Regions from separate parts of the Pseudoalteromonas sp. KAN5 genome, predicted to be linked through region 2. Evidence: predicted binding sites of a transcription regulator. Region 2 holds the regulator's gene; the other holds the start of a gene.
The links. Region 2 encodes MetJ, which represses methionine synthesis genes. Its sites were predicted from a motif close to TAGACGTCTAGACGTCTA; they were not measured.
Positions count from the first base shown of each region.

Region 1 (16,937 bases), 1.9 Mb from region 2:
ATTGCTTTAGCGGGCTGATTTTGCAATTGCGTAGTTTGACTGAGCGTGTCAATGAGCAGGTTTAATACCGCGTGTTTATGTGCTGCGCACAGCTTAGCAATTGGGTGATCAGACTGAGGGTATTCGGCCGCTGTATTAATAAAAAAACAGCCATTAAAATCACCAAGCTCAGGCGCTTTATTATCTATCCAACTTGCGATAGCTGCAAATAATGCCCTGGCAAGGTGTTGTGGTGTTGTACAGTTTACTATTTGCTTACTTAGCCATGTATTAAACCGTTGATCTCTGAGCTCTAGGCATGCACATACCAGCTCTTCTTTACTTACAAAATGGTTATAAAGGGTTTTTTTTGCCACATTTGCAAGTTTGAGTATTTCGTTAATACCGACACTGTGGATGCCTTTTTGATAGAAGGCATCCAGCGCAGTATTTATTATATGGGTGCGTTTATCCATGCTTACTCCTGAAAATATAAGCTTGACACAAGTAGACCGACTTGTCTATATTGTTGTGTGTAGACAGGTCGGTCTACCTTTGGGAGATAATTATGAACTATTCATTTTATAAAGCACTCTGTGCAGGTGTATTTTCTGCAATGACTTTATTGGTACTGGCGTATTTAGAAAGTTTAGGAAATTATGGTATTTGGTTAATGGCCCCTTTTGGCGCCACTGCAGTGTTAGTGTTTGGCGTACCCCAGAGCCCACTGGCAAAAGCAAAAAACGTGATTGTAGGGCATTTTTTGACGGCGTTAATTGGTGTTGTTTTTGTGAATTTTGTGGGTGTTGATCCAGTTAGCATTGCAGTCGCTACTGGCTTGGCGATTACAGCGATGATGCTTACAGATACCATTCATCCTGCGGCGGGAGCAAACCCTATTTTGATTATATTAAGCGGGCAAAGTTGGGACTTTTTGCTGATGCCGGTGTTGTTTGGTACGGTATTCATTGTGCTGTGTGGATCATTTTCAAATAGTATAAATAAAAAGTTTGCACAATTTGTGGCAGATAAAAAAACCGCTTAAAAAGCGGTTTTTTTAATAGACTAAAAGCTTACACTACGCCGCGAGGTAGACGACAATCGTGATCTTTTTCAGCGAGGTACACAATCCAAAACTCTTCGGCTGTGTAGCCATCTTCATTCGCTGTTGTAACCGTAAATGGTGCTTTTTTAACAGTTGCTTTAGCGGGAGCTGCTTTAGTTTTAGTTTTTTTAGCCGGTGCTTTAGCGGCAGGTTTGTCAGACGGCGCGCCTGATGTTAACTGCTCAGTTAATTCAGCAACATCTGCAAGGCGTAAGTTTTTTCCGCCATCGATGCTGTACCAACCAGGTTTAGTGGTTATTTCAGGTTTCTTACCATTGGCTGCTTCATATGCTGCTTCAAAGGCATTTAATACTTCTGTTTTGTCTAGTTTGCTCATCAGAGGCCCTATACGTTGTAAACACAGATTGAGAATATTTATTTATACCTATTTTTGACTTACTTTTCAATTTTTTGCGATTTTCCTTCCATTTTAGCCCTATAAACGCCAAAATTTGCACAGAATTTAACGCCAATCTGGAATAATAAAATGCAGCGCAGAGAATTTAACCACTTATTAAACACTATTTTAAAACCTGACACTATCCAAGATTTTTGTCCTAATGGATTACAAATTGAGGGGCGAGAACAGGTTAAAAAAATTGTGACAGGTGTCACTGCCAGTCAAGCACTGATAGATGCAGCAATTGCTCAGGGGGCAGATACAATATTAGTTCACCATGGTTATTTTTGGAAAGGGGAAGCACACCCCATTACGGGTATGAAAAAACGTCGTATAGCGTCGCTGCTCAACCATGATATCAATTTATTTGCCTATCATTTACCGCTAGATGTGCACCCAGAGATAGGCAATAACGCACAACTTGCTTTATTACTTGATTTAGAAATGACCGCAGGTTTAGAACCTATGGCAAATAGTGTCGCGGTAAAAGGGCGATTAAAAACCCCGCTAAGTGCTGAGGATTTCGCACAAAAAATTGCAAAAGTATTAGATCGAGAGCCGTTGGTTAGTTCAGTGCGTGATGAGCCAATTGAAACTATTGCTTGGTGCACCGGTGGTGGGCAAGGGTATATTGATTTAGCTGCAAACCAAGGCATAGACGCTTACTTGACTGGTGAGGCATCTGAGCAAACGATTCATAGCTCTCGAGAGCAAGGGATTGACTTTTTTGCCGCAGGCCATCACGCCACCGAGCGCTATGGTATTAAAGCACTCGGTGAATTATTGGCTGAGCATCATGGCTTTGACGTAACCTTTATTGACATCGATAATCCAGTATAACGCTGAGCTTGATTTATAGCGCCTCTGGGTCAATCCAACGGCGCATGCTTATCCACGTACTTCCTAGCACTTCATGCCAATAACTAGTAACAGCCTTTAACACTTCTACATTAGGAATGTATTGTTTGTGGCTAGGCCAGGCTGAGAAGTCGTAAAAATCCGTCGCGGCTGGGATCACATCAACGCCTTGGGCATTAAATAAGTCAGTTGCCCGGGCCATGTGGCTGGCTGAGGTGACCAGTGCCACTTTAAAATCAACAAGTGTTGGAGCTAACAGTTTTGCTTCGTCGGCGGTATCCATCGCTGCGGGGTTTTGTTTTATACGCGCAGCTGCAATGCCTAAGCTAATAGCTGTTTGTTGCATCAAGCTACTATTTGTGACTTTCCCATAGCCTCCGCCTGAAACAATAAGTTGCGCATTAGGATAGATGTTAGCTAGTCGCAAGCCTTCAATTAAGCGGCTTTTAGCACAATTGCCGAGTTGACTATTAGCATTCAGCTGTGGGTTGGGGTTTACATCACAACCAAGCACTACAATTTTATCGAGTATTGGCTGCTTACTTGAGGGAAAGGTGTATTTTAATTGTGTGGCCGGATCTATTATTTTTTGGCCAATAAAAGGGGTGCTGATAAGCAATAAACAGCTGATTGCAATGATACCAATATACGCGCTGAACTTATTGGTGCGCAAAGCGATAATCAAAGCAATAAAGCACAGCATGCCCAAAAAAGGTAACGGCATGAGCATTGCGCCGAGGATTTTTTTTAATTCAAACATTACAGTAGCACACATAAAAGGATTTTTTGTATGCTACTGCGTAACTGTTATTTTATCGACCGTTATTTAACTTACAAGTATTTAAAAAGTGACGATAGACTGGGTTATCTTTCATATTTTTCTTCATTGCTAAGTACATAGGGCGAGTTAACCCAAGTGCTCCCAGCGGAATCGATTTTATCAGCCCTTGGCTTTCGTAAGGTGTGACTAACCAATCAGGTAATGCTGCGACCCCCATTCCAGCACTCACCAGCTGAAAAATTAATAAGCCTTGATCAACCGTTTTTAATGTACCGTCAAAACGTGCATTTTGAATGAAATGCTTAAATATATCCTGACGTTCACGAGGAATAGGGTACGAAATAATGGTTTCGTTTTTTAGATCAAGCGCCGTGACATAGGCTTTTTTTGCCAGTTCATGATCAGGCGCAACAATTAGCTTAAGTTTAAAATCAAATAAATGTGCGTACTCAAGTTTATCTGGCTCACGAATATCTGAGGTTAATACTAAATCCAGTTCATCGTTGAGCAGGTCGGGTATAGCGTCATAACTAAAGCCGCGTTCGTAATCCACTTTAATATCTGGCCAAAAGTTATTGAACTCTTTAATCGTCGGTAGCAACCAATGAAAGCAGGCGTGGCATTCTACACTTAGGCGTAATTGTGAAATGGGTTGGTTAAGGCTTTCTTTCAAACGGCACTTAGTTGCTTCAACGCGAGGCAATACTTCGTTTGCAAGCTCTAGCAACAGCATACCCTGGGGAGTAAAACGTACGGGTTGTGTTTTACGCTCAAACAGTTGGCAATCAAGCTTATTCTCTAAATCTTTGATTTGATGAGATAAAGCTGATTGAGTCAAAAATAATTCCCGCGCAGTATTCACCAAAGAACCGGTTTCTTTCAAGGTTGCGATGGTCTTTAAATGTTTTACATCAATCATCTTTAATAATTCTCATGGTAAAAGTGAGTCTAACTCAGATTACAGACATAGTACGCTTTTATTGAAGATGCTTCAACGTCTAGATGGCTAAATAATCTCACTTGTTTTACGTAAATTTTACAACTTTACTATAGCACTAAAATTGACAGCGTTGTCATTGTGTTATTAGATATTTTTAAAATTATTTTCATGAATTTACCTCAAGTTGAAACTGAGAAAGCATCAGTTGTCTGATCATAATCACGAGCGTAAATTTTAGCCATCTAAACAGCTAAATGGAGATGGCATCACATGGCACGATTACATAACTTGGGTTTTCCACGCGTAGGTAAAAAACGCGAACTGAAATTTGCAGTTGAATCCTATTGGGCGGGGAATATCACTCAAACGCAGCTACTAGCGCAAGGTGAGACTATTCGTGAAGAAAATTGGGCACTGCAAGCCAGTGCGGGGGTTGAGCTATTACCTGTTGGTGACTTTGCTTGGTACGACCATGTCTTGGCAACTAGTTTGTTAGTGGGTGCGATCCCTGAGCGTCATAGAAAAGCATGTGGTAGCGTCGATCTGGATACTTTATTTCGTATTGGTCGGGGCCGTGCACCTACTGGCTGCGCGTGTGCAGCAAGCGAAATGACTAAGTGGTTTAACACTAACTATCATTATATTGTGCCAGAGCTTAGCTGCGATCAGCAATTTCAGTTAACGTGGAGTGAATTATTTGAGCAGGTGGAACAAGCACAAAAATTAGGCCATCAAGCGAAAGCGGTGTTAGTCGGCCCAGTTACTTATCTTTATTTGGCTAAATGTGCAGGTCAAGAGTTTGATAAATTAAGTCTACTCGAAAAGCTACTGCCTGTTTATCAACAAGTATTGGCTAAACTTGCCGTGCAAGGGGTTGAATGGGTGCAAATTGATGAACCTATTTTGACTCTTGAGCTCACGCAAGAGTATCGAGATGCACTAAAAGTAAGTTGCAGTGCATTAGCAGGGCAAGGTGTAAAATTACTACTTGCCAGCTATTTTGATTCGGTGAGTGATTATTATACCGATATTGCGAGTTACCCCGTTGAGGGCGTGCACTTTGATTGTGTTACTGTTGAGGGCGTGCACTTTGATTGTGTTACTAGTGATGTTGATATGCTAAAACTCGACTCACTGCTTAGTTCAGCGCAAGTGCTGTCACTTGGCGTCGTCGATGGGCGTAATATTTGGCGCACTGATTTAGAGACTACTTATGCGAAGGTCAAAAACATTGCCGCAAAGCGAGGCGATAACTTATGGCTTGCACCATCATGCTCGTTGTTACATACCCCTGTGGATTTAGAGCAAGAACAAGAACTAGATAATGAGTTACGTGCGTGGCTTGCATTTGCTAAGCAAAAAGGACAAGAGCTGGCATTATTAAAAGCCACACTAATCAGTCATGATATCAGTGCGTTGCAAAGTTATTGCGCGCCGATAAAAGCGCGTTTGACATCAAAAAGTGTGAATAACCTTACTGTACAACAACGTGTCAGTGCATTAATGGTAGCAGATGGTCAGCGTAATAGCGCATTTACTCAACGTATCGCTAAGCAACGCGCGGCACTTAACTTACCATTATTACCTACCACAACGATTGGCTCATTTGCACAAACACACACTATTCGCCAAGCCCGTCGTGATTTTAAAGCTGGTAAGTTATCAACTTTACAATACCAATTGCAAATGGCAGCAGAAATTCGCTACGCAGTTAAAGAGCAAGAAGCGCTTGACCTTGATGTGTTAGTCCATGGAGAAGCTGAGCGTAACGATATGGTTGAATATTTTGGTGAGCTTCTTGAAGGTTTTGCTTTTACTCAATTTGGCTGGGTGCAGAGCTACGGTACTCGCTGTGTGAAACCTCCAGTAATTTGGGGCGATGTGTCCCGTGAAAAACCAATGACGATTGAATGGATTCACTATGCACAATCCCTAACAGACAAGAAAATGAAAGGCATGCTAACAGGTCCTGTGACTTTATTATTTTGGTCATTCATCCGAGATGACTTAGATAAAGCAACCATTGCCAAGCAAATTGCACTTGCACTGCGAGATGAAGTGCTTGACTTACAAAATGCGGGTATCAAAATTATTCAAATTGATGAACCAGCATTTCGTGAGGGCATGCCGCTAAAAGTAAGCCAGTGGCAAGCCTATTTAGAGTGGGCTGCGTATGCATTTAGAGTGTCGGCCAGCGGCGTAAAAGATGAAACGCAAATTCATACCCACATGTGCTACGCCGAGTTTAACGACATCATTGCAGCGATTGCAAATATGGATGCTGATGTGATCACCATAGAAACGTCACGCTCAAACATGGAATTACTTGACGCATTTGAGGGGTTTGCATATCCAAATGATATCGGCCCTGGGGTATATGATATTCATACGCCAAATGTGCCAGACATCCAGTGGATAAAAACCCTGATCCACAAAGCGGCGCGAAAAATACCGGTTGAACGCTTATGGGTTAATCCAGACTGTGGTTTGAAAACTCGTGGCTGGGAAGAGACGCGACAAGCGCTCGATAACATGGTTAAAGCAGCTAAAGAGCTCAGAGCTGAACTAAAATAGGTTAAAGAGCATCCTCTACGAGCAAGGCCCTACTCGGTTAGGGCTTTTTTTGCTGTTTGGTGTCTGCTTTTTTATCCGGGATTTTAAAGCCAATTTTTGCTGAGTGCTTTAATAGCATGATATTGCCGATAATAACTGCGAGCACAACTATAATAATCAGGACTTGCCAAATCTGCATAACGTGTAGTGATAAATTAATTTTTAGCTAGTTTAGCCGATATTATGCACCTTATACCAATCGACTTAAATATTTAACCATTCTAGCGGGCTAAATAAAGCGCTAACTGCGTTATAAATTTTTCGTGTAGAACAACTACATGTCAAAATTTATGCCTTGTTATCACTCCATTTATCTGTCGCTATAAATGGTCAGTAACTTAACACGATTGGAATTAAAAACGCCTTGCTAACGACAGAGAAATAAAATCAAGCCCGGGGTTTGGACTTTTAAAGCCTGCATTTGAATAATGTAAATAACGTAGTGCGGCTTTGGTTTTTCCAAAGTCAGCCACAAAGCCGAGGCGGTCTTCAAATTGGTAGTGGGTACTTACGTCTTTGCCAGCAAAATGAGTGTCATTAATTAATGAAACCCCAATTCCTGCTTCAAAAAAAGAGGGATACCTGCCACTGACCCGATTGGGTATTGAAATACAGGCGACAAAGCGAGCACGGTATTGGTCTGATGATTATTTTCAGTACCATATTGCCAAAAGTTAATACTTGATTCTAAGTAAATATGAGTATTCTTAAACAGTGATTGTAGGGGCTCAGGATGATACTGATATGCTAATTTTATTCCTTTCACATCACCTTCACCCTGAATGTAATCAATCGCATAACCGTGAGGCGAAAGCATGGAATCGCTGGCATAGGATAAACCACTGGACATGAAAGTTAAGACTAAAACTACTAAGGTGAGTTTCTTAAGCAACATTAATAAAGCTCTTATGGTGTGAATGATATTTACAAAGTAAGGGCGAGAAGAATGTTAATTCAAGTAGCATAAATTCACAGACTCTGTGCATTTATGCAAGAGTTTAGCTAACAAGATGAAATAAAAAGATTAAATCTATTGGTGCCAGATTGGCATTAATAAGGTGCCATTTTGTGTCTTTTTAATCTCTTATAGACAGCGTAAATTACCCTATAAGATTTACTTAGGAATTTTCAACAATGACTTTATTTAGCCGTTTTTTTTTAGTTGTTTCACTTTTTTTTAGTGCTTCACTGTTCGCGCAGTCTCAACCGTCACCACACCAGTTGCTCACCCAAGTAGGTGATCAGCTGTTTAGCGAAATTGGCAAAATAAACAGTCAAGGTAGTGCAAGTAAAAATGACATGGCGCAGATTGTTGAACAGTATTTAATGCCTAACATTGATATTAAATTTGTGTCTTATAAGTTGTTAGGTAAGCATATAAAAGGGATTGAGCGTGAACAAGCGACTGCATTCATCAGTGCGGTAGAGCATTACTTAACCACAACATATGCAAGTGCGTTAATGAAATATACTGGTCAAGAAATCAAGTTTGAAGAAAGCAGTGACACAACAGCAGGTGATTTTGCCACGGTAAAGACACAAATCATTGATGATAATGCGCCCACCATTGACCTACATTTTAAGCTTCGTCAAGGCAAAGATGGCAGCTGGAAAGTGTACGACATTGTTGCTGAGGGTATCTCATTACTTAGTGCAAAACAAAAAGAAGTGATCCAACGAATTTCAGAGGTTGGGCTTGATCAAGTTATAGCTGAACTTAATAGTAAGTAATCTTTTTAAGTACGTCTCCAACCAAAAGCGGCACGCTGTGAAAACACCGTGCCGCTTTGTTATTTTCTTTTAAAATCACATTGTTTGTCTATAGCGTGTGGTTTTGGGTATGCTAGAATAAACGCCAATGTAACCTCTTGCATTTTTAATTAGCAGAGCACATATAATTATATTAAGCGCAGTGTCAGTTTTTAGTTGTTAAACTTATCAACTGACCTTTGTACCGAGCAAGACAGACACTGGAGTTGTGTTTTTTTAATGGAAAATGTACTTATTTGGCCGAAAGAATACCCGTTACTAGTCAAAGGACTTATTGAGCAAAACGGTGCATTCATTTTAGACGCTTTAGAAGCATGGCCTGCATGTCGCTCGACAGAAGAAGATGACGGTGTATGTACCACTGTATTACCGCCTATTTATTACCTAACCTGGTTAACTCCCCTCGAGCCATTTGAAGAGTGTTTTTTTCAACATATTTGTGAGTATGATGAAGCGGCTCAGCAATATATTTTAGCAGCAAAAAACTACTATTTTGACAACGATTACAGCCCCGAAGGCCTCGTGTTATTACTGTGTCAACGTCTTGAAAAATATGCGGGTGTTGCTGCGCAAACAACGATAAAAACACCGATCACATTACTGTCTCAGTTATTTTCAAAACGCTATTTTACAGTGATTGAGCATGTACTTAATGCGGGCAGTAAAATGACGGCAGAAGATGCATTGGCTTTATGGAAAGAAGTTGATTTTAGAGAGCGGTTAAGCAGCTTTATTCCAGATGCAATTGATGATGTAAGTACGCTTAGTGATTTAGCTGCGCAAAAAGTGGCCAGCGGTAAAGATTATTTTACCTTGCTGACCCAAGTATCGCCTGAAGTTGACTCTGTGGTGTTACTAGAACAAGCATTGCTGGCACACTTAAGTGTTAAAACGGCTAAGCAAACAATGGCTATGCGGTTTATAGAGCAAGGAGCAACAGGAACGCTTGCGGATGACAATGGTAAAACGGCTTTCATGTGGGCAGTTGAAAAAGGCTTTGTTAATTTAGTACAGACCCTTTTAGATAAGCAAGATAAAAAACAACGTGATGTGCTTGGTAACAGTGCTTTACATTATGCTGTATTAGCAAAAAATGAACCGCTGATGGTACTGTTATTGAAGTCGGGGTATGATTTTCGAGCGCGTAATAGTGATGGGTTAAGTTGCTATCGTTTAGCCGTGAGTGTTAAAGCTACTCAATTAGTTAAGTGTCTCGAACGAGACTTTGGCATCAAGGAATTATCGCCAGAAGGGCAGTTTTCACGAATTAAGAAAGTTCATGGTTTACATGCGATAGTGACACTGTTATTACCATTGCAGCTGTTTTTCTTTTTTGATGATTCGATAGCAATCAAAAGTGAGTTGACGCTGTGCTTAACTATGTTGGCAATCGTCTGTTTCTTTTTTGCAATGAGTTTAAAACGCTGCGCATTATACCCTCATTTAAAGCACCCATGGGGCTTGTTTGTATTACGCTGTTTTTCATTTTTTAGCTTAATCGCGCAACTAGGCTTAGCGAGCATCGTTGCACTTGCAACATTGAGTGAGGTTGTGTAGTTCATATTTTATATAAAAAACGCGCCAATTGGCGCGTTTTTTGTTATATATATCGGGTTAACGATTTTTTCTATCGTATTCTTGCTCTGCTTTTTCTTGTGCTAATTCATCTTTTAATTTACGAATTTTCAGTCCTAGTTCTTGGCCGCGATGGCGCGCATAATATGTGCAACCAATAAACATCATACTGGCAAATAATAACTCTAATAATACCCATAGCAATTGATCTTGTGCGACCCATAGTAGTGTAAAACCATGAATAAAGTAGAACATAACGATGAAATTAGCCCATGCGTAGGTGTAGGGCTTATCTTGAATTATGCCTTTTAGTGGTAGTAATAACGGTAAAATATACACAGTAAAAATAAAGCCGTTACTGTGGCCCTCTCTAGGAGCAATTAAAAATAACCAAAGTGGCATAAGCAGTAATAGGCCAACATAGCCGATAATAGCAATACGCTGGAAGCGAACTGTGATGGCTTTTTTCGGCGTTAGTTGTGGAGTTACATCGCTGCGGGTTGTCATTGTAATTTTCTCGTGATTTTAACTAGGCGTTGACCAACGCTTTGACAAATTTTTATTTCGTCTTTACTCAATTGAGCACTATTTTGTGAACCCGCTACATGGCTTGCACCATACGGAGTCCCACCGGTTTGTGTTGCAAGTAATTCAGGCACTTCGTAAGGTACACCTAGTAACATCATGCCATGATGTAACAGGGGTAATGACAGGTTAAGCAAGGTTGCTTCGTTTCCGCCATGCATACTGCTTGAAGATGAAAACACACACGCAGGTTTATCGATTAACTGCCCTTTAAGCCAGATATCGCTGGTGGTTTCCCAAAATGCTTTTGCTTGGGCGGCCATCATACCAAACCGCGTAGGGGTGCCAAATGCTAAACCATCACATTGAATCAAATCATCTTTACTGATCACGATATCGTGAGGTTCTCTTTTTTCAAAAGTACGCAGCAGTGCCGTGGCACCTTGATATTCAACTGATTCTGCTATCTCATGAGCCATGGCGGCAACTGAGCCATGACTTGAGTGATACAAAACAACGATAGTCGTGCTCATTAAAGTACGCTTAGGACGTTTTCAGGTGGACGGCCCAATGCTGCTTTATTGTCGTTAATGACAATTGGGCGCTCAATTAGCTTAGGGTGAGCTTGCATTGCGGCGATTAAAGCACTTTCATCATGCTCATTTTTAAGGTCTAGTTCTTTGTAGATATCTTCTTTGGTACGCATTAATTCACGTGCTGATGAAAACCCTAACTGCTGCACTAAAGTACTGATCTGCTCAGTGCTAAGTGGTGTTTTTAAATATTCGATGATATCTGGTTGAATCGATTTTTGTTCAAGTAGGGCCAAAGTTTCACGTGATTTTGAGCAACGTGGATTATGAAAAATAGTAACAGACATAGTAACAATCCAATTAGATAAAGTAGGGCTATTTTAGGGCAAGCAGCGCGAGACTTAAAGTCTCGCGAGCTCTTTTTGCATTTGTCGGTATTGAGTTAGCAGTGCTTTGAGGCGCTGTTGTTTAATTAGTTCTTGCGGTTCGACAAAATTAAGTGCTTTTTGAACTTCGTCAGCGGCTTTTAAATAGGCGCCATATTGCGCTAATACTTCAGCATTCGACTCGTGGTAAGCAGCTAAGTTTTCTTGCTTTTTGTAAGCATCCGTTAATAATTGCATGCCTAAATTATGCTCAGGCTTTTCCAGCAAAAATGACTTTAAAATAGTCACTGCAAGATCATATTGTTTAGCTTCTATGGCGGCATTTGCGTAGTTTAATGTAATGACTTGATTGTTGGGACGATTGTCATGCAATGTAGCTAAAAACTTTACTGCTTCATCGGCTTTATTTTGTGCGATCAATAAATCGGTATGTGTATCAATATAAAATAAATTTTTAGGATCAGACGTTAAAAGCTTGTCTAAAATTGAAGCGGCTTCATCAAGCTTTTTTTGATCCAATAAACTAATACCTAAACCATAGTTAAGTGCCGTTGTATTATAGAAACTGTTTTCACGAATGAGTTTTCTGAATAAGTTTTCTGCCGCTTCGGGTTTATGGTGATAACGAGCAACCACTCGACTTTTGGCAAGATTAAAATCCAAGCTATCTGGAAGTTGTCGTTTTTCAAATTGTTGCGCGCGCAAACGAACATCTGAAACTCGGCTCTCTGGCAATGGGTGAGTCAGTAAAAATGCCGGTGGTTTATATTTGTAACGAATTTGCGCTGCAAGTTTAGTTAAAAACTCACTCGAAGCGTAGGGGTCAAACCCTGCGTTATTGAGCGTTTGCATACCAATACGATCAGCTTCTTGCTCCGCAGAGCGACTGTGAGTTAATTGGCTAAATGCACTTTGTGTTTGACTTGCTGAAATAATTGCAATCCCCGCATCGGGTGATACCACAGTCGCTAAAATACCAGCAATCATCCCAGCGATTGTCATTGCGCTGTTATCTTGCTGCTGTTGCAAGCGGCGTGCAAGGTGGCGCTGTGTTACGTGAGCTATTTCGTGCCCTAATACCGAAGCAAATTGGCTCTCATTATCCGATTGTGCAATTAAGCCTGTGTGTACACCTACATGCCCACCATAAAAAGCAAATGCATTTATTTCAGGGTTGTTGATCCAAAAAAATGAAAATGGAAAACGTACATCATTGGCACTGGCCACCAGTTTTCGGCCAAGTGTGGTTAAGTATTCATCAAGCACTGGGTCGTTAATGACTGGCGAAGAGCCACGAATTTGCATCATCATCACTTTACCAATCGCTTGTTCTTTTTCAAGAGGTAAGGCTTGTAATGCTGAAGTACCAAGATCAGGTAGTGTAAAACTGGATTGCGCCTTTAATGGCTCACTTACCAGCACACTAAATGTTAAAAGTGTACTGAATAATGTAATAAAGGCTGATTTAAGCTGCATTTTATTCCTTGTTTTGGTTTTCACCGAGCATCAGTTTTGCAATGTCAATTTCGTCACTGCATGCTCTGCTGTCTCGTTCGCATAATTGATATAACTCTTTGATTGTGACCCCATCTAGCTTTACAACGTTCAATTCTCTTTGTAAAAAACTAATGATTTTATGCACAACTTTATGTGCGTGTAAAATAAGCGCCTTATCTGCTTTATCCCCACGCTCAAAGTAAAAGCCAATAAATTTATGTAATTGATTAATGCGGATCAAGCTTTTCATTGAAACCGGATCCCACTCTTTAAACTCCATGAATCGGTTATCTTTTACGTAAGTATCTATTGTGGCGTCTTTAGCGTAGGGTAGAGCCCACAATTCGAAGCCTCTGTCTGTGAATACTTGATGTAACGCAATCCGTGGTTTATTAACACAGTGAATTTCTCCAAAAGTGTCTTCATGTCCGTCTAATAGATCGAGGTTCCAATTACGTTTATCAATGATTCTTTTCACTGCATTATCAAAACCATGCTCTAATATCCCCTCTGACTCACTAACAGATGAGGCCACCAAGTGATAGAAAGGCGGGAGTTCGCCCCAATTTATTTGTTTTTTATACCAGTTAATTTCTTTAAGCGTTGGATTACTGGGTAGTTGCGCTTTATTATGCGTACCAGACATTAACTTATCCTTACTACAAATTATGTTATAAGGATAAACTATTGCGATGCGTGTTTTAAGAAAAAGTTACATTTGTTATCAACACCGCTGATATGAGACTTATTATTCATTTTTATAGAGTAGATAATTAGTTATGCTAGAACAAGATTTGCGAGGATTTACATGCCCACAGCAATTTATACAATTTAAGTTAGCATTACGCGAAGCGGTCAAAACTGAGCAAGCTATTAAGTTCACTTTTTTGGCGCATCAATCGACTCGAGATATTGAACGTTTTTTGCAAAAAAATCATTACCTTTACCAATTAGAGCAACAACATGGGTTGTTAATCGTGGAGCTAAATCGTGTTTGAATATGTAAAAACGTGGTATGAAAGGAAGTTTTCAGATCCACATTCTGTGACGTTATTATTTTTACTACTGGCGCTAATGGCAATGTTTTATTTCTTTGGTGCGTTTATCGTACCGGTATTAATTGCATTGGTCATTGCCTATCTACTTGATTGGCCAGTAGCGCACATAGAGCGGCTTGGCTTGCATCGTTTTACTGCCACTATTATCGTGATGTTGATTTTTTCAGGTTTAATGTTGACTTTAGTTATTGGGATGGGGCCTGTTCTTTGGCAGCAAGCTAGTAACCTAGTACAAGAAACGCCACACATGATAGAGCAAGGAAAGTCTTTCTTATTGCATTTACCTGAGCAGTACCCCAGTTTAATTAGTGCAGAGCAAGTACAGTCAGTGGTCACAAGTGTCGAAACTAAAGCCATTGAATTTGGTCAAGTGCTGTTATCGGTGTCTTTAACGTCATTAAAAGATGTCGTGGCTTGGCTTATTTACCTAATTTTGGTGCCCCTACTAGTGTTCTTTATGCTCAAAGATAAGCTTGAATTGATCGGCAGTGCTGAAAAACTGATACCAAAACAGCGTCGATTAATATTGCAGGTGTGGCACGAAATGAACCAGCAGATCATGAATTATATTCGTGGCAAAGTGTTTGAAATTTTGATTGTTGGTGCTGTCTCGTTTATCGCGTTCACTATTTTTGATTTACGCTATGCCGCGTTATTAGGTGTATTGGTTGGCTTATCGGTGCTCATCCCGTTTGTGGGCGCGGCTTTAGTGACTATTCCGGTTGCAGCTGTAGCACTATTTCAGTTTGGTTTAGAAACACAATTTTGGACGATATTAATTATTTATGGCGTTATTCAGGCGCTAGATGGCAATGTATTAGTGCCGTTACTGTTTTCTGAAGCGGTTGATTTAAATCCAGTGTTTATTATTGTCGCAGTATTGTTTTTTGGTGGTTTATGGGGATTTTGGGGGGTGTTTTTTGCCATCCCACTCGCTTCTCTAGTGAAAGCGCTACTCAACGCTTGGTCAACTAAATATGAAGAAGTCGCGAGCGAACAAAACTAGCTTTAGTCATAAATAGCATAGATAACGCACTTGAGAGACTAATTGATTATTACGCAATGCATTAATTTTATGTAGAATGGGTTATAAGATATATCTTTTAGTAATATGGTGCGTTTTTTAATGTCTGATCTATTATTCCCTACTGACACTTCGTCACAAATTTACCTTGATGCAAACGCAACGACTCCCGTGCTACCTTGTATTGCCGAGGTTGTGTCACACACCATGCAAATTTGCTTTGGTAATCCGTCTTCTTCACATATTACTGGCATTCAAGCTAAGCATTTATTAGAGCAAACTCGTCAAAAAGCGCGTGATGTCATTGGCGCGCAGCAGGGGGATATTTTATTTACTTCAGGGGCGACAGAAGGCATTCAAACGGCTGTTGTGTCGACGTTAATTGCTGCTAAAAATCACACTATTAAAAACCCCGTTTTATTATATGGTGCAACTGAGCATAAAGCGGTACCAAATACATTAATACACTGGAATAGCGTATTAGGCATTAACGCTAAAGTGCTTGCGATACCTGTTTCAAATGATGGTCTATTAGACTTAGAATTTATCGCTGAGCATGCTAGAAATGCATTGATGATTTGTACTATGGCTGTAAATAATGAAACCGGTGTTTATCAAGATTTAACGGCCATTGAAGCAGTAATTCGCAGTCATAATGCTGACGTTGCTTGGATGGTTGATTGTGTACAAGCTTTAGGTAAAACGGCACTTGCTTTAAGTGATACCAGTATAGACTATGCGCCTTTTTCAGGCCACAAGCTCTATGCACCTAAGGGGATTGGTGTGTTGTATATTCGTCAAGGCAGTGCATACACCCCATTTATTGCTGGGGGGGGCCAAGAAAGTGGGATGCGATCAGGCACTGAAAACCTACCCGGTATTGCAGGACTTAACAAATTATTTTCCTTATTACTTGATAAAGCAAACGACACGTTTAAATCACTTGATGTGTTGCATAGCTACCGTGAACAATTGCAGCATGCGTTAGTTGATACCTTCGGCAGTTTAACATTTAACCATGACTTTGATTTATCAGTACCAACCACTTTAAACTTTTCGGTTGATGAACTAAGCAGCAAAGAAGTAATGGATTTATTTGATGCGGCCGGTATTCGTATCAGTGGCGGCTCTGCGTGTAGCTCAGGGGCGAGTCGCAGCTTTGTTCTTGATGCTATGGGGGTGAGTGATTGGCGTAGTGAAAATGCAATACGTTTATCATTTGGACCTGCGACAACCCAAGCTGAAATAACCACAGCTTGTACACGTATTCGTTCACTTAAACCTATATTACAAGCAAACTGTTTAATGGTGTCTGATTCATCATTACCGTTGCAAGAAGTATGTGCCTTAGGACTCACTCAATTTAGACACCAAGGTGCATGTTGTTGGCTTTATGTCAGCCAAAATAAGCACGCGGTGATTATTGATCCGATTGTAGAGCTCATTCCACGCCTTGAAAAAATAGTGCATACCCAAAATTTAACTGTAGCAGCGATTTTAGATACTCACGCACATCAAGAACGCTGTGCTGCAACAGCGTTGTTAGCACAAGCCCTAAAGTTCAGTTTTGCTGACACAGATCAATTAGGTTGGCCAATTTCACAGGATCGGATTGAATTGTCAGAGTGCACAATTGAACGGATCGCAACACCAGGTCACAGTGAAGATAGTGTTAGTTATTTATTAAAGTGTAATGACTCACACCAAGTACGCTTCTGCTTTTGTGGCGATCTACTGCTTCCAGCAGGGCTTGGTAATACAGCTATTGATGGTGGTAATGCGTTAGTGATGGCACATTCATTACGGCAACTATCTCAATGCTTGGACAATTCGACAGTGATCTGCTCAGGGCATGATTACCAGCAATGTTTTGCGATTAATTGGCAAGTGCAA
Region 1 covers NZ_AP025589.1:868,655-885,591, forward strand. The annotation lists gene KAN5_RS03775 (TetR/AcrR family transcriptional regulator) at 1-455, opposite strand, end outside; gene KAN5_RS03780 (HPP family protein) at 548-1,024, shown strand; gene KAN5_RS03785 (hypothetical protein) at 1,053-1,421, opposite strand; gene KAN5_RS03790 (Nif3-like dinuclear metal center hexameric protein) at 1,572-2,324, shown strand; gene KAN5_RS03795 (ElyC/SanA/YdcF family protein) at 2,338-3,102, opposite strand; gene KAN5_RS03800 (LysR substrate-binding domain-containing protein) at 3,155-4,042, opposite strand; gene metE (5-methyltetrahydropteroyltriglutamate--homocysteine S-methyltransferase) at 4,334-6,637, shown strand; gene KAN5_RS17525 (DUF2897 family protein) at 6,675-6,815, opposite strand; partial or broken gene KAN5_RS03815 (acyloxyacyl hydrolase) at 7,030-7,571, opposite strand; gene KAN5_RS03820 (ABC transporter substrate-binding protein) at 7,811-8,407, shown strand; gene KAN5_RS03825 (ankyrin repeat domain-containing protein) at 8,666-10,003, shown strand; gene KAN5_RS03830 (DUF2069 domain-containing protein) at 10,061-10,528, opposite strand; gene wrbA (NAD(P)H:quinone oxidoreductase) at 10,525-11,079, opposite strand; gene arsC (arsenate reductase (glutaredoxin)) at 11,079-11,426, opposite strand; gene KAN5_RS03845 (M48 family metalloprotease) at 11,481-12,941, opposite strand; gene KAN5_RS03850 (hypothetical protein) at 12,943-13,608, opposite strand; gene KAN5_RS03855 (sulfurtransferase TusA family protein) at 13,742-13,960, shown strand; gene KAN5_RS03860 (AI-2E family transporter) at 13,953-15,026, shown strand; gene KAN5_RS03865 (aminotransferase class V-fold PLP-dependent enzyme) at 15,147-16,937, shown strand, end outside.
Region 1: metE (5-methyltetrahydropteroyltriglutamate--homocysteine S-methyltransferase) is a predicted target of MetJ. The motif match lies at 4,299-4,316, and genes of this name have one in related genera.

Region 2 (16,937 bases):
TCTTTTTATCTTTACGCATGTGATGTAAAAAGTGTTCGCTGTTCATCACATCAGGAATATCACACGGTAGGTTGTACTGTGCAATTAATGTCACAATTCTTGATACTTGTTCCACAGTTAAATCACCACGAGTATGTGCAAGTTTTGCAGCTAATACCATGCCGGTTGCCACCGCTTCACCATGTAACCATTGCCCATAACCCATTTGCGCTTCAATAGCGTGTGCAAATGTATGCCCTAAATTCAGCAAAGCACGTAGGCCCGCTTCTTTTTCATCTTGAGCAACGATCAGAGCTTTAATTTCACAACAACGGAAGATCACGTGCTGGATAGTTTCTTCATCCAAAGCCTGTAACTGCGCGATGTTAGTTTCAAGAAAACTAAATAACTCAGTATCGTAAATTAAGCCATATTTAATAACTTCAGCCATACCAGCTGCAAACTCACGAGCAGGGAGTGTATGCAGTGATTGCGTATCGATAAAAACCGCTTGAGGCTGATAAAACGCCCCTATCATGTTTTTACCTAAAGGATGATTAACTGCCGTTTTTCCACCAACAGAAGAGTCAACTTGTGATAGCAATGTAGTAGGTACTTGAATAAATGGTACGCCGCGTTGATAGCAAGCCGCCACAAAACCGGTTAGATCACCAACAACACCGCCACCTAAGGCAATTAAACAGGTATCTCTACCGCAGTTGTTTTCAAGTAAAAATGCTGAAATTTTCTCAAACCATTCCAGTGATTTATATTGCTCACCATCAGGAATAATAAAACTTAGTGGATTTAAATCAGCTAACAACGCCATTGCATCACTTAGGTATAAAGGTGCAATGGTGTCATTAGTGATAATGATAGGCCGACAATCACCAATATGATGACGTAGCCTGTCAGTCTGTTGAAGTGCAGATTTTCCAATATAAATAGGATAACTTCGCTCGTCTAAATTAACTGTTAATTCAAGCATTGCTAGTATCCTTTCTTATTGGTATTTAAAAATCTAATTTCTCAATGATTTGATTAGCAACAACTTTAGCGCTTTGCTCATCAGTGCGTACAGTAAAATCAGCCACTTCTTTATACAGCGGTTCGCGTTCTTCAGCTAAGCGCTCTAAAACATCACGAGGTGCTTCTTCTGTTTGCAGTAATGGGCGACGCTTGTCGCGCTGCGTACGTGCAACTTGCTTTTCGATTGGTGTCTCAAGGTATACCACGATACCACGAGCCGAAAGCTTATTTCGTACTTCTTTACTCATCACTGAGCCACCACCTGTTGCAAGTACAATACCTTGCATTTCAGTTAGGTCGCCAATGACAGATTCTTCACGAAGTCGAAAGCCTTCTTCACCTTCAAGATCAAACACCCAGGCAATATCAGCACCAGTGCGGCGTTCGATTTCTTGATCAGAATCGACGAATTCAAGGTGCAATTGGTCTGCAATGTGACGACCAATTGTGCTTTTGCCAGCCCCCATAGGGCCAACTAGAAATATATTACGTTTTTCAGCCATATCTTTTAGTACAAACGAACTCTAAAATTTGAAATAAAACCCCGCCTAACGACCTGGCCCCAAAATTAAGGAGGGGATTATCTCAGTAATTGATTGGGTATTTCAAGTCAATTAGAACAAAAAGCCAATTAACGAGCAATTAAAGTCAATAATTGCCCGTTGTGTAAGAATAAATCAGTGAAAATTACTCTATTTGGATTTTCGGAGTAACGAAAATCAGCAATTCCTTCTTTTCATTAAACTCACTTGTGCTTCTAAACAGCACTCCTAGGTAAGGAACATCACCTAATAATGGTACTTTTTTAACTGAGTTAATGATTTGCTGCTGGAATATACCACCAAGTACCACTGTTTGACCATTCTCAACCAAAACTTGGGTTTGAATTTCTTGGGTATCAATTGCAACAGCAGGTCCTGTTCCTGTTTGCACTGTATCACCTCGGGTATCTTGAGTAATGATCAAGTCCAGAATCACTTTATTATCTGGGGTAATATGCGGTGTAACTTCAAGACTTAACACAGCCTTTTTAAAGCTTACCGTGGTTGCCCCACTTGAAGCAGATTCAACGTACGGGATCTCAGTACCTTGCTCAATACGTGCTTTTTTCTGATTAGCGGTAGTGATCCGCGGACTCGCAATAATCTCACCGCGGTTTTCCTCTTCCAACGCCGTTAACTCTAAATCAAGTAACGTACCATTAGCTAACTTAGCAACGTGCATCCCAATGCTGCCAGCAGCCCCGGTAATTGGCAAGTTAACATTAAGGCGATCAGAAATACTTGGAATAGTGCCGTTAGAAATCGTGTTCGCGCCTTCTAGTGTCCCCGAGATACCATCAGTGCCTTGTTGATCGCTAAAGCCCCAACGTACACCGAGATCCTCTTTCACGTTGTCGCGTACAGTCACCATTCGTGCTTCAATAACAACTTGTCGTACTGCTATGTCTAGGGTCTCAACCATACGGCGCACACTTTCAATACTTTTTGCAGTATCTTTAATCAGTAAGGTATTGGTACGTCTATCAACTGACACGCTACCACGTACGCTAATGATGCTGTTAGTATCTGTTTTTAGTAAATCAGCAAACTCTTCCGCTTTTGCATAATTCAAACGAATGTATTCACTGTAAAGCGGCTCTAAATCTTCAACTTGCTGCTTGGCTTTAAGCTCTTTAGCTTCACGAGCCGCCAGTTCCTCAGAAGGTGCCACCATTAAAATAGATCCATCCATGCGTTTATCAAGGCCTTTAACACGCAATACCACGTCAAGTGCTTGATCCCACGGCACACCGTCTAAACGCAAAGTGATGTTACCATTGACTGAGTCACTGGTTACTAAGTTAAAGTCGTTATAACCGGCAATGATCTGCAATACCGCACGAACAGAAATGTCTTGGAAGTTTAAGGTCATAGGGCGACCTTGGTACTCTTTGCCACCTTCTAGGTAAGAACGCTGTGAGTCATCTTTTTCAACTGTTAAAGTTAAAATATTTTCTATTTGCTGATAAGTAAATTTAAACGCGCTATTAGGGCTTATTACCACCCGACTCATATTCTCTTCTTTAAATGTCTCAATTGAACTCACTACTGTGCCAAAGTCGAGCACATCTAGTTCATACAATAAGTCATCTAAAATATCGGTATGGTGAAACTCAGCAATTATTTTCCCACCACTTTCATGCACATCAATCGCAGCTTGGGTATCTTGTAAAAATACTAATACTCGCGCTTCACCTTTTTCACCACGACGAAAATCAATCGACTGAATTGAATTTATATAATGACTCGCCTCAGCTTGAGTTGTGTTATTACCCGCTTGTGCTGTGAGTGGGTTATCAGATACATGTAATGAAACAAGGTTATTATTAACAGATGTTTGGTAAATTTTTAAACGCTCTAAGTGCACAGTAACGATTAAAGTACCATCCGTAGTCACACTACTCACATTTTCAATGCCAGCTTGATTAATTGCTACATCGGCCAAACCTTGCTCAACATCGGCTGCGTTAAAACGCATTTCAATGCGGGCAGGGTTATTGAAAACCTGAACCTTTGGCTCTGTCGTCAACTCTTCATCAAAGACTAGCTGTAACTGTGTTTCTCCAGCCATGAGTGGGTTATAACGAATGTCATACAGCAGCGGTGTCGCCATTGCTGATTGCGTGATAAAAAGGGCAATAACAACAAACAAAGCCTGTTGAATGCGATTACTCCACGATACTCCCTTATGCATTTTAATTTTACCTTTTTTATTTTCAACTAGTGCCATTGGAGCTCGCCTCTAACATTTCAAGCTTTGTCAGGCGCTCTTTCCAACAACCAGACCCGTCGGGAATTAATTCTAACAATTCTATATAATCACTTTTTACTTGCTGTACAACGCCATGGTACAAACCAACATGATTGCCCACAGTGACTCGGTGCAAGGTGTCATCCGCTGCTTTTATCAATGCCCACGTTTGTCCATCCGATCCTAAGGTGCCCTTCATCGCTAAATTATCCAATGGATACTTTTCTAATACCTCGCGTGGACGTTCAGGATCAGGGTGTAAGCAATTTTTTACTTGGATCATGTTATTTTGAATAATTTCGGGTTGTGGCGCAACAAAAGGACTACGTAATTGCTGTGCATTGTATTCAAAATGTTCAAATTTTGTCAGTTTCGGAATTTCCTCAACTTTAGGCGTTGTACTGGCTTTTACTTGGTCAATAAACTCTTTTTGCTCAGAGGTGTCATCGTTACATGCACTGAGCAAAGCACTGCTAAGTAAAACAAAAGCTAATTTTTTCATTTTTTAGCTCCTACTTTCTTCACGCCGCCTTCATAGCGGTAAGTTTTAGCGACCACACTAAATGTCAACTTACCGGAATCCGAACTATTAATTGAAAAATCATGCAAGCTGACAATACGTGGCAATTGCGCTACTTTACCAACAAAATCACCAAACTCATGATAACTGCCTATCACTTCAATTTTGATCGGTAATTCAGTATAAAACTCTTTTTCAACTTCAGGTAACCAGCCAATTTTAAGAAAAGTTAGACCACTGGTGGTACCTACGTACGATAAATCATCGAGTAAGCCCGGCGTCTCATTAGAAGTGGGTAAGCGTTTTAGTAGTAAAGAGAATTTCTCTTCCATCTCAACCATCTGTTGGCGATAGATCTCTAAATTACTGGCTACTGCATACTTTGCACGGTAGGTGCTGCGTAATTCAACTTCCTTACTAACCGCATTGTGGTAACTATCAATTTCATCTGAAACTAATAAGCTATAGCTAAAAAACAGCACTAATGCGGCAACAAAAGTACAGCAAATAACTTTAACTACAATTGGCCAATCACCAATATTCTCAAGCTCAATTTCGTTCCATTCAATCTCAGTTAATGCTTTGATATCAAGGTTCATTGCTTAACCTCGCCAATTTTATCAAACGCTTTTACATAAAATTCCATATTAAAATCACTTAATAAGCGTGACGATTTTTCCCCAGCAACAATACCTTGCATGGTGGGCTTTTCGAGCAAGTAAGAGTTTTGTACTTCACGAAGCATATTTGAAAGATGGTTGTTAGATTCACTTCGGCCGACCACATGTATCGCACTGCCACGGCGCTCTAACTTAGTTAAGTAAACACCAGTCGGTACTATTTTGGCTACTTCATCCATGATTTGGGTGCCCAAGTTACGGCTGCTTTGTAGTTCTTCAATTAAACGCATGCGTTGTTGTAGGTTTTCTTTCTTTTTATCTAATTCACGAATTTCGCTAATGCGGCGATCTAACTGGCTAATTTCAGCTGTAAGATAATTGTTTTTGATATTTTGCCCATCACGCAAGTTACCGTAATAAGTACTTAATAAATACATACTCATAAAACTACCAAGTACCACTAAAAACAAAATAGTGGCAAATTTAGTTTGTGATTGTTTTCGTTGCTGTTCACGCCACGGCAGTAGATTTATATGTGGCATGATGAAAAGCTCCTTAATGCCAAACCCGTCGCTATTGCAAATTGAGTACGGTGACGCTGTAACACATTGCGATCCACATGCGGGGAAATATCCATATTTGCAAACGGTTCTGCCACTATAGTGTGAATACCAAGCTCTTCAATTAGCAGCCTATCTAAGCCATCTATCATCGCAGTACCGCCAGTAAGTACAATATAATCAATTTGATCTTTGCCACTCGTAGTTAAAAACATCTGCACTGCACGGCGTACTTGTTGTAACAATGACGTTTGAAACGGCGCCAGTACTTCAAAAGTATAATTAGGGGGTAAATCACCCGTTGTTTTACCAATCTCAGCTTCATCAAAGCTTTTATTATAATAGGCCACAATACTGTTAGTGTATTGGTCGCCACCAAATACTTGATCTCGGGTATAAATTGTTTCACCACCGAGGACCACACTTACCAACATCAGCACTGCGCCAATATCAACGACCGCCACACATTTGTTAAATGCGTCACTCGGTAATTGTTGATAATAAACATCCATAGTGCGGCTCAAAGCATAGCTTTCCACATCAACCACTTTCGCAGTTAAACCGGCTGACTCTAACGCACCTACGCGGGCTTCCACACTTTCAGTACGCGCTGCTGATAACAACACATTCATTTTTGATGGATCAGCTTCATTAGTACTTAATTTTTCAAAGTCTAGGCTAACTTCGTCTAACGGATAAGGAATAAGACTGTCTGCCTCAATGGCTATTTGCGACTCTAGTTCTGCATCAGTGAGCGTAACATCCATAAAAATCACTTTTGTGATCACTGTTTGCCCAGACACAGCAACCGCAGCAGACTTAATTGACTTAGGCAATTTACGTTTTAGCTTAGTAATAATATTACCAATTGCCTCAATATCTTGAATACTGCGCTCAGCCATAGTGCCTTTTGGCATAGGCTCTATTGCTAACGCCTCAAGCCGGTAGCCACTGTCCGTTTCATTCAGTAACACTGCTTTTATAGCATGTGAACCGATATCTATCCCTACCATCATCGATGAAGACTTACTCAATAGTTGACTTAGCATGTTTGCAACTTGGCCTTTGTTTTAAGAATAAACAAGTTATAATTTTTATATGAAAAAATACTATTCATTTTTTAATCAATATATACTAGCAGTCTCCGATTCTAATTGGGAGTCCATTTAGGGAAAATATAAGTGATTTTATTAAAACGAACTTTACAATTTTTTATCATTTGCACGTTTTTGGGGCTCATTACTTTAGTAAGCCTTTATTATTACGTTAAATCTGATATCCCCAGTGTGCAAGTTTTAAAAGACGTGCAATTACAAACTCCTATGCAAGTATTTTCTAAAGATGGTTTATTAATCAACCAGTTCGGTGAAAAACGCCGTATTCCAGTGACCATCGATGAGATACCGCAACCGCTTATAGATGCTATATTAGCCACTGAAGACAATCGTTTTTATGACCATATAGGCATAGATCCTATAGGTATTTTGCGTTCAGCGCTCGTATTAATTTCAACGGGAGAGAAAAAACAAGGCGCAAGTACTATTACCATGCAGCTAGCCCGTAACTTTTTCTTAACACGAGAAAAAGCCTACATTCGTAAGGTCAAAGAAATTTTTATCGCACTGCATATTGAAAATTTACTCAGCAAAGATGAAATACTTGCTTTATACCTAAATAAAATAGAATTAGGTAATCGCGCTTTCGGCATCGGCGCCGCAGCACAAGTCTATTACGGGAAAAACCTAAACGAATTAAATTTAGCGCAAATGGCGATGATAGCAGGCTTACCTAAAGCGCCGTCGGCATTAAACCCAATTAGAAACCCAATCCGTGCCAAAGCGCGACGTAATGTAGTATTGGGTCGTATGCTAGATGAAAAATATATCTCTAGAGCCGAGTATGATGAAGCTACCAACGCTCCTATTACTGCTAAGTTTCATGGGGCTGAAATCGAGCTGTATGCACCTTATATCTCAGAAATGGTACGCGCTGAAATGGTGGCCCGATACGGCTACGAACGAGCTTATAATACCGGCTTTAAGGTTTTTACCAGTGTTGAATCTGACGTACAGGCAGCGGCACAAACTGCCCTCGTCAATAACTTGCATGCGTATGATATGCGCCATGGCTACCGCGGCCCTGAGCAACAGTTATGGGATTTTGAAACACAAACCGCTTTAAGCCATAGCGACATTTTAGAAAAGCTAAGGCCAGTAAAAGAAATCGGCCCATTATTAGCTGCCGCCGTGCTTGAAGTGAGCGAGCAAAGCGCAACTGTCTTATTAAAAAATGGCGAGCAAGCTACTCTTGATTGGAACAACCTGAAATGGGCGCGCAAATATATCACTCGCTATCGCCAAGGGTTTCCACCAAAAACTGCTGGCGACATACTCAATCCAGGCGAGCAAATACTGTTGCGTAAAAATGACGATGGCAGCTATCTACTTAGCCAATTGCCTGAAGCATCCAGTGCATTAGTTTCATTAGATCCTAACGATGGTCGTATTAAAGCAATTGTCGGCGGCTATAGTTTTGAGCAAAGTCAATATAACCGTGCCGTACAAGCGAAGCGTCAAGTGGGCTCTAATATTAAGCCATTTATTTACTCTGCGGCGCTAAACAATGGGTATACCTTAGCCTCTATTTTAAATGATGCACCAATCAATCAATGGGATAAAAGCTTAGGCGTGGCATGGCGTCCAAAAAATAGTCCAGCAGTTTACAATGGTCCGATCCGTATTCGTCGCGCATTGGCACAGTCGAAAAACGTTATTTCGGTGCGCTTATTGCGTGGCGTTGGCTTACACCGCACCGCTGATCACTTATTAAAGTTTGGCTTTCAAGATAGCGATATTAATCGAAGTGAATCATTAGCACTCGGTAGTGCGTCAATTACACCGCTTGAGCTTGCTCGTGGTATGAGTGCATTTGCCAATGGCGGCCACTTGATCACCCCGTATTTCATTAATGAAATTCAAGATTCAGCAGGTAATGTATTATTTAAAACAGCACCACTGTTAGCTTGTGATCCTGTAGCACCTCAGTTAACTAATGAACAATTTGAGTTAACAACTGAGCCTCAAAGCAGCCAAGAAGCATCGATGACTCATTGTGCACCTCGTATTATCTCGAAACAAAATGCATTTTTAATTGCTGATGCAATGCACAGCGCAATATGGGGTGGTGGTAGCTGGGCACATAAAACCGGCTGGAGTGGTACTGGCTGGCGTGCGCAAGCGCTGGATCGTCGTGACCTTTCAGGCAAAACAGGGACTACCAATGACTCTGTTGATACCTGGTTTAGTGGCTTTAACCGCAATGTGATGACCTCAGTTTGGGTAGGCTTTGATAACCCAGGTAACCCACTTGGCCGTTCAACCTATAATAACAACATGGATAAAAACCAAATATCCGGCGCGGAGTCTGGTGCCAAAACAGCGCAGCCAGCTTGGGTTGATTTTATGCGTGTTGCCCTCGACGGTAAACCTGAAGCGCCGATTGAGCCACCAGAAGGACTCGTGTCGGTAAGAATCGATTTAGCAACGGGTTTACTGAGTCAAAAAAATGATTACACCAGTCGCTTTGAATACTTTGAAAAAGGCACCTCGCCAACCAAGTATGTAATGCAACATGTGGAAAATGTCTTTGAAGAAGAAACTAAAACAGAAGAAGAGCTGTTTTAATCGTCGCAATATAAAATCGTAACTACGTAAAAAAGCGCCGACTGGCGCTTTTTTATCATTGATGATCTCGATTATTTTAGATTTTGTATTAACCAATATAAATCAGAATGTACGCCCGCGGCGGTCACTTCTTTACCAGCACCAGGGCCTTGGATCACCAAGGCATTATCACTATACCACTGGCTGTTGATCACAAAAATATTGTCGCCAGGAGTCAAGTTAGCTAAGGCATCCCCTTGAGTTGCGTATGCCAATCCCACTTTAGCGGTCACTTTACCATCTGCAATGGTTAACGCACCGGTATAACGCAGTACTTTATTTTCTTTGCCTGCCGCAGCGGCTTTTTCAGCAATAAAGTCATCTAACAACTGCTTATTATCAAGAAAAGACTGCCAGTCACCATGGGCTAATTGCTCAGGCATTAATGGCGTTAAAGCAATGTCGTCTAGCTCCAACGTTAAACCTAGCTCACGAGCTAAAATTAATAGCTTACGCTGCATATCTCGACCTGATAAGTCTTCACGAGGATCAGGCTCGGTGTATCCCATTTGCTGCGCTTGCAGTACTAAATCTGAAAACGGCACACTGCCATCATAACGACTGCACAACCACGAAAGCGTGCCCGAGAATACCCCTTCAATGTGGGTAATGCTATCACCACTGTTTTGTAGATCAGCTAATGCAAAGTTAATTGGTAAACCAGCACCAACGCTGGTGTTATAGCGCCATAACAAATTACGCTCAGCTAAATTACGGCGTAAGTTTTGATACCAATCATTATTTGCCGTGCCCGCGTATTTATTAGCGCTGATCAAGTGACAATCTAAATTTACAAACGCAGGATATAACTCACTAAATGCTTCACTGGCGGTAATATCAATCACCACTTTATGTTCGTAATCAAGTTCGCTAATACGCGTTAATAAGTCATCCTGTTGATAATCAATCGCTTCGTTTTGCCACTGTGATTGCCACTGCTCTAGCGCAATACCACTTGGGCTAAACAACATTGCCCGTGAACGTAACAAACCAACCAGTTTAACGCTAAAATGGTGTTGCAAACGATTCAGTTGCTGACTCAATTGCTCAATAAACACTTCGCCAACATTGCCTAACCCCGCCACAATAATAGCCAGCTCCTGACCTTTGTTGATCAATTTATCGTGCAATAAGGTTAATACGTCACTATCAATTGATTGATCGGTTAACAACAAAATATAGTCTGCATCTTGGTGGCTAAAACGTGGCGTTAAGCTTTGCTCAGTAAGCACTTGAGTTGCTTGTTCAAATAGTTGCGCCACATCATTACTTGGCGCGACAACGGCGCAACCATGTAAATTAGATTCAATAATATTAGCGCGGCCTTGCAAATGACTGACCACTTGATGAGTCGCGCTAGCTGGCACCAATAAATAGGTATCTCCATTTTCTATAAAGTGATGCAAACTATGTTGAATAAGTTGACTTAATTCACCAATTTCTCCACCACGTAACTGATCAATGCGCAGTAAATCAATATTTTCTAAGGTAGTAATAAAACGCTTCGCTTTACTGTAGCCTTCTTTAACAATTTCCGTGGCACTGGCTTCTGTTTCATAGCTGCTACGGACCACTAATTTAATATCAGTATTTTTTAATGGCGAAAGTGTTTTCGCATGTAATACAGGGTTGCCTAAACGGGCGAGCAGGTTAGCTTGGCCACGACATACCTTTGAGTACTTAATCGCTTTTTTAACTTTACGCGGATCAGTACTAAAAACCCCTTGGGTATCGGTCCAAATTGACACTTGTTGAGCATTACAATAACTCCCCAATAAAGTTGCACTGTAATCACTGCCATTACGCCCAAGTGTTACCGTATTTGCTTGGCAATCGGCGGCAATAAAGCCTGTAACCACATTAATGCTATTGGCCGAAATTAACTGCGCACACGCTTGTTGATTTTTTTGATGTAATAATTGCCCATCATTTAAGGTAAATAATTGCCGTGCATCCACATCATTTGCAGCAAGGCCAAGTTGCTGCAAATAGGTTGCTAATAGCCGTGCCGACCATACTTCACCATGAGCAAGTAATGCAGCTTCCTGTAAGCTTTGCTGTTGCGCTTGTTGTGCTATTAAGGCCAACTCTTGCTCAAGTATATTTAATGCAGCATATCGCGCTGTAGGGCTTAGTAATTGCTCAATCAATGTACGCTGGTGATTATCAAGTTGTAGTAAAATATCACTAACCGCTTGCTGATCACCTTGTTGGTAGCTTTGCCACAGTTTAACTAACGTATTGGTGGTTTTTCCTGCGGCAGAAACCACCACACAGTCACCCGCCTCAGTATGCGCTAAAATAATATTAGCAACGGCCTGATAACGCTCTGCCGAACTTAAACTAGAACCACCAAATTTATGAACTATATTTACCATTTCTATTACCACAAAGCCGTATGTGCTGGAGTCAGCTTAAATGAGCTTGATTGCTCTTGATCTTGTTGTTGAGAAACCGATGTTGCAGCAGCCGTTGTGTGCTGACCTTGCCCAGGTTTCACCTTATTAAATACGCGTTCTAAATCAGCAACCAAATCTTTGGCATCTTCAATACCAACCGAAATACGGATCAGCGTATCGCCTACGCCAGCGGCTAACCGTGCATTCGCTTCCATTCCTGCATGGGTCATGGTTGCAGGATGACAAATTAAACTCTCTACGCCACCGAGCGATTCCGCCAAACTGAACTCTTCTAGGCTAGTTAGAAATGCCGCTGCATCATTAATATCACCTTTAATATCAAAGCTTACCATACCACCAAAGCCACGTTGTTGCTGTTTTGCCAACTCATGTTGCGGGTGAGACTCAAGACCTGGGTAATAGACTTGGCTCACGTAAGGTGAGTTTTCTAAATACTCGGCAATAATAAAGGCATTCTCTTGGTGCTGGCGCAAACGAACATTTAAAGTGCGCAGGCCACGTAAAGTTAAGTAGCTATCAAACGGCGCCCCTGTAATACCAATATTATTTGCCCACCAAGCAAGCTCATCGCCAAGCTCTTGGGTTGCTGCAATCACAGCACCGCCTACAACATCAGAGTGACCATTGATATATTTAGTCGTCGAATGCACCACAATATCAACACCAAACTCAATTGGGTTTTGTAATGCTGGTGATAAAAAGGTGTTGTCTGCGCCAACTAATGCGCCACACTGCTTCGCAATTGTGGTGATCGCTTTAATATCTGTTAAGCGTAAAATTGGATTGCTTGGCGTTTCAATCCAAATAAGCTTTGGTTTTATCTCAAGAATTTTTTGATGGTTTTCAGATTTAGTTAAATCTAAAACTACTAACTTTAATAAGCCACGCTTTTCAAGTGAAGTAAATAAGCGATAACTGCCACCATAACAATCATGTGGGATCACTAGGGTATCATCGCTACTCAGTAGTTGTGTGGCCAAATGCACTGCAGCCATACCTGTTGCAGTGATTATACCCTTTGCACCGCCTTCAAGTTTTGCTAGGGTTTCAGCTAAAATGTCACGATTTGGATTACCGCTGCGGCCGTAATCATATTGACGCTTGGTATCAAAATCGGCAAATGAGTAGGTGGTCGATAAATGAATGGGAGGCACAACAGCACCGTGATGTTTATCTGCATCAATGCCATTACGCACTGCAATGGTCGCTTTATTCTTTTGACTCATAACGTCACCTACAATTAAATGGATGTTTAGACGTCCAAAAGGTTAGAGGATCGGATCTAAGAAGTCAAAGCATTTATGCTGTTTTAGGTGCAAGTACGGCAGTAAAAACATTTATGTTGCTAGATGGCTAAATAACTAGTATTTGACTATCTTATTTAAAACGATAGAATTTCGGCATCTTTGTGCGCAAAAGGCCGCGCAAACAATTAACAACCTGAGGCAACGACACATCCTATGGCTAAATGGAATGGTGAGTATATTCACCCATACGCAGAACACGGGAAAAAATCAGAACAAGTTAAAAAGATCACCGTTTCGATCCCGCTTAATGTATTAAAAGTTTTAACTGATGAGCGTACTCGCCGTCAAATTAATAACCTTCGTCACGCAACCAATAGCGAACTACTTTGTGAAGCGTTTTTACATGCGTTTACTGGCCAACCATTGCCAAACGATGAAGACTTACGTAAAGATAATCCAGAGAAAGTACCTGAAGAAGTGAAGAAAATCATGCTTGAAATGGGCTTAGAAGTGCCTGTACTCAACGAAGATTAAAAATAATATACTTCAGGAATTAAATACAAAAAAACCTCAGCGACTTAACGGTACTGAGGTTTTTTATTGTATGTTCCGACCTAAGCCATATAATTTTCAGGCATATCAATACGTGCGACACCAGAATCAATAGCCGCCTGCGCGACCGCTTTAGCGATACGCGGTAATAAACGCGGATCCATTGGTTTTGGAATGATGTACTCAGGGCCAAACTCAAGCTTATCAACACCTGCGGCTTTTAATACTTCTACAGGGACTGGCTCTTTAGCAATGCTACGAATAGCATCAACCGCCGCAATTTTCATTTCATCATTTATTTTGCTAGCGCGTACATCTAGTGCACCACGAAAAATAAATGGGAAACACAATACGTTGTTTACTTGATTTGGGTAATCAGAGCGACCCGTCGCCATAATTAAATCATTGCGAGCGCTGTGAGCAAGCTCAGGTGATATTTCTGGATCTGGGTTTGAGCAAGCAAATACCACAGGTTTATCAGCCATCAATTTAAGATCTTCTGGCGCTAATAGATTTGGCCCAGACACCCCAACAAACACGTCAGCATCTGCAATCACATCTTGCAAGGTACGTTTATCAGTATTGTTAGCAAATAGCTGCTTATATTCGTTTAAGTCATCACGACGAGTATGAATAACCCCTTTACGATCGAGCATATAAATATGTTCGCGCAATGCACCACACTTAATCAATAGCTCCATGCAGGCAACTGCTGCGGCCCCTGCACCTAAACACACGATAATCGCATCTTCAATATCTTTACCTTGCACTTCTAACGCATTAATCATACCTGCTGCGGTCACAATCGCGGTACCGTGTTGATCATCATGAAATACTGGGATGCTACAACGTTCAATTAATGCTTTTTCGATTTCAAAACACTCAGGCGCTTTGATATCTTCTAAGTTGATACCACCAAACGTATCGGCAATATTAGCAACGGTATTGATAAAGTCTTCTGTGGTGTTGTGCTTTACTTCAATATCAATCGAATCAAGGCCAGCAAAACGTTTAAATAATAACGCTTTCCCTTCCATAACGGGTTTCGACGCCAATGGCCCTAAGTTACCTAAACCTAAGATGGCAGTACCGTTAGTGATAACCGCAACCATATTGCCTTTACCCGTGTATTTATAGGCATTAGCAGGATCAGCAGCGATTTCACGTACAGGTTCAGCAACACCAGGGCTATATGCTAAAGCGAGATCTTGGACTGTTTCAGCCGGCTTAGTAAGCTCGATACTGATCTTTCCTGGAACGGGGTGCGAATGGTAATGTAAAGCTTGTTCACGAAAATCTGACATAACGCGATTTTATCCTGCAAGTAAATTAAGTTGAAAGTGAGAGTAAGCAGTTCTTATAGGGAACGACACCTATTAAGGAACGATACCTATATTATAATTTAATTCAAGCAATATCAGGTCTATCCTGTTATATGCTATATCCGTTAATTTTATGCGTTTTGTCGGCAAATTTTGCAAAATACCTGTTTTTTTTGCCTAAAAAATAATTATAAAGCATCAAAATACCTAGCTAAAAATGCTTATTAAGTGAGTATTGAAAGCAAAAATCAGCAATAACAGCTATAGCGCTAAAAACTTAGAAGTTAGCAACATTTAGCCGCATAAACTTTAATTTTATCGGCAAAAACATCCAAAGTTACGTTTTACCAGTAGATTCAATATAAAGAATTAATCACTATTTGTCTGTTATTTGCTCGCTATACTGGATATAAAAGTGGGAAATAGTCACAACATAATGAATCTGAGGAGGCGCCCTAAATGAGCAAAGCTTAAAGGCTAAGTGACTGCTGTTTTTATAAACCACAGGCATAAAAAAAAGCACCCTAAGGTGCTTTTTCCGACAAAACAACAATAATTACTTGCTGCTAAGTGAACCGAAACGCTTGTTGAAGCGATCAACACGGCCACCTGTGTCTAAAACTTTTTGCTTACCAGTGTAAAACGGGTGACACGCAGAACATACGTCTAAGTGAATGTCTTTACACAGTGTTGAACTAGTTTCGAATTTATTTCCGCATGAACAAGTTGCTGAAATTACTTCGTACTTAGGGTGAATACCTTCTTTCATAGAAACCTCTAGTTAAGGCCGCATCGCTCTCCAAACCCGAAGTCTGGTACCATACGTCGTTAAAACAAATTATTTAGGACGCGTATTCTATGCAACAACCCCGCTTGCTACAAGCTTTAAATAGCGTTTTTGCTAATAAAACAACCAAAAACTTTAAAGCAAAGATTAGCTGCTAGGTTTTTAGCTGTAATTTTAGTACATTAACTTCCTTGCTAGTTACTGTTTGGGTTGTTATGAATTTTGTTGAAGTTGCTATAAAAGTTCCGTTGCAGCGCACTTTTGATTATCGCATCCCAGCGCAGCTTAGCGGTTTATTAACACCGCCTCAGGTGGGCGCCCGTGTTATGGTACCGTTTGGCAATCAACGTAAAGTTGCGGTGGTATTGGCTTTAAAAAACCACAGTGACGTGCCCGCAGACAAACTCAAAGACATGTTTGAAGTCATTGACGATGAACCGATTCTTTCGCCACAACATCTCGAATTATTGCGTTTCACCGCCCGTTACTACTGCTACCCATTAGGCGAAACCATTCATATTGCTTTACCTAGTGCCCTACGCCAAGGGTTATGCCCAGATAAAAGCAGTATCAATATGGTGACACTGACCGATAAAGGCGCCAAGCTGCCGTCTTTAAAAGCTAAAAGCCAATTAAGCTTACTGAAACAATTAGCCGAATCAGGTAAATCGTCTTTAACAGAACTAAAAGCACTGGGATTTAATAAAAAAACCATCGACAGCTTACTTGCTAAAGAACTGATCAGCCAAACTATTGAGCACGATAATCAATGGCAACAACAAATACCCGCAGTGGGCATTAAGCCCACACTAAATAAAGAGCAAGCCGTCGCCTGCAGTACAATTAACCAAGCTAAAGGGTTTAATAGCTTTTTACTCGAAGGCGTAACCGGCAGTGGTAAAACCGAAGTTTATTTACAATGCCTTGAAGATGTTTTAAAACGTGGTGAACAAGCATTAGTACTGGTGCCTGAAATTGGTCTGACACCACAAACGGTGAATCGTTTTCGTCGTCGCTTTCCTGATACTCCTATTATGTTATGGCATTCAGCACTGACCGATAACGAGCGCTTACAAACGTGGCGTTTTTGTGAAAAAGCCAGCTGTGCCATAGTGATTGGTACCCGCTCGAGTATTTTTTTGCCGTTTTTAAAACTCGGTATGATCATCGTGGATGAGGAGCACGACAGCTCTTTTAAACAACAAGATACCCTGCGTTATCATGCTCGTGACCTTGCGGCCTATCGCGCTTTTCAACATAAGATCCCACTCATTTTAGGCTCAGCAACCCCAGCACTTGAAACCTTACATAAAGCGCTGAACAATAAATATCAGTTATTAAGCTTAACGCAACGCGCACAAACCAGTACCGATAACCAGTTTCAAT
Region 2 covers NZ_AP025589.1:2,723,482-2,740,418, forward strand. The annotation lists gene aroB (3-dehydroquinate synthase) at 1-967, opposite strand, end outside; gene aroK (shikimate kinase AroK) at 993-1,511, opposite strand; gene KAN5_RS12105 (type IV pilus secretin PilQ family protein) at 1,696-3,780, opposite strand; gene KAN5_RS12110 (pilus assembly protein PilP) at 3,767-4,303, opposite strand; gene KAN5_RS12115 (type 4a pilus biogenesis protein PilO) at 4,300-4,920, opposite strand; gene KAN5_RS12120 (PilN domain-containing protein) at 4,917-5,483, opposite strand; gene KAN5_RS12125 (pilus assembly protein PilM) at 5,471-6,550, opposite strand; gene KAN5_RS12130 (PBP1A family penicillin-binding protein) at 6,683-9,184, shown strand; gene metL (bifunctional aspartate kinase/homoserine dehydrogenase II) at 9,256-11,601, opposite strand; gene metB (cystathionine gamma-synthase) at 11,607-12,869, opposite strand; gene metJ (met regulon transcriptional regulator MetJ) at 13,104-13,424, shown strand; gene KAN5_RS12150 (malic enzyme-like NAD(P)-binding protein) at 13,505-14,746, opposite strand; gene rpmE (50S ribosomal protein L31) at 15,321-15,533, opposite strand; gene priA (primosomal protein N') at 15,767-16,937, shown strand, end outside.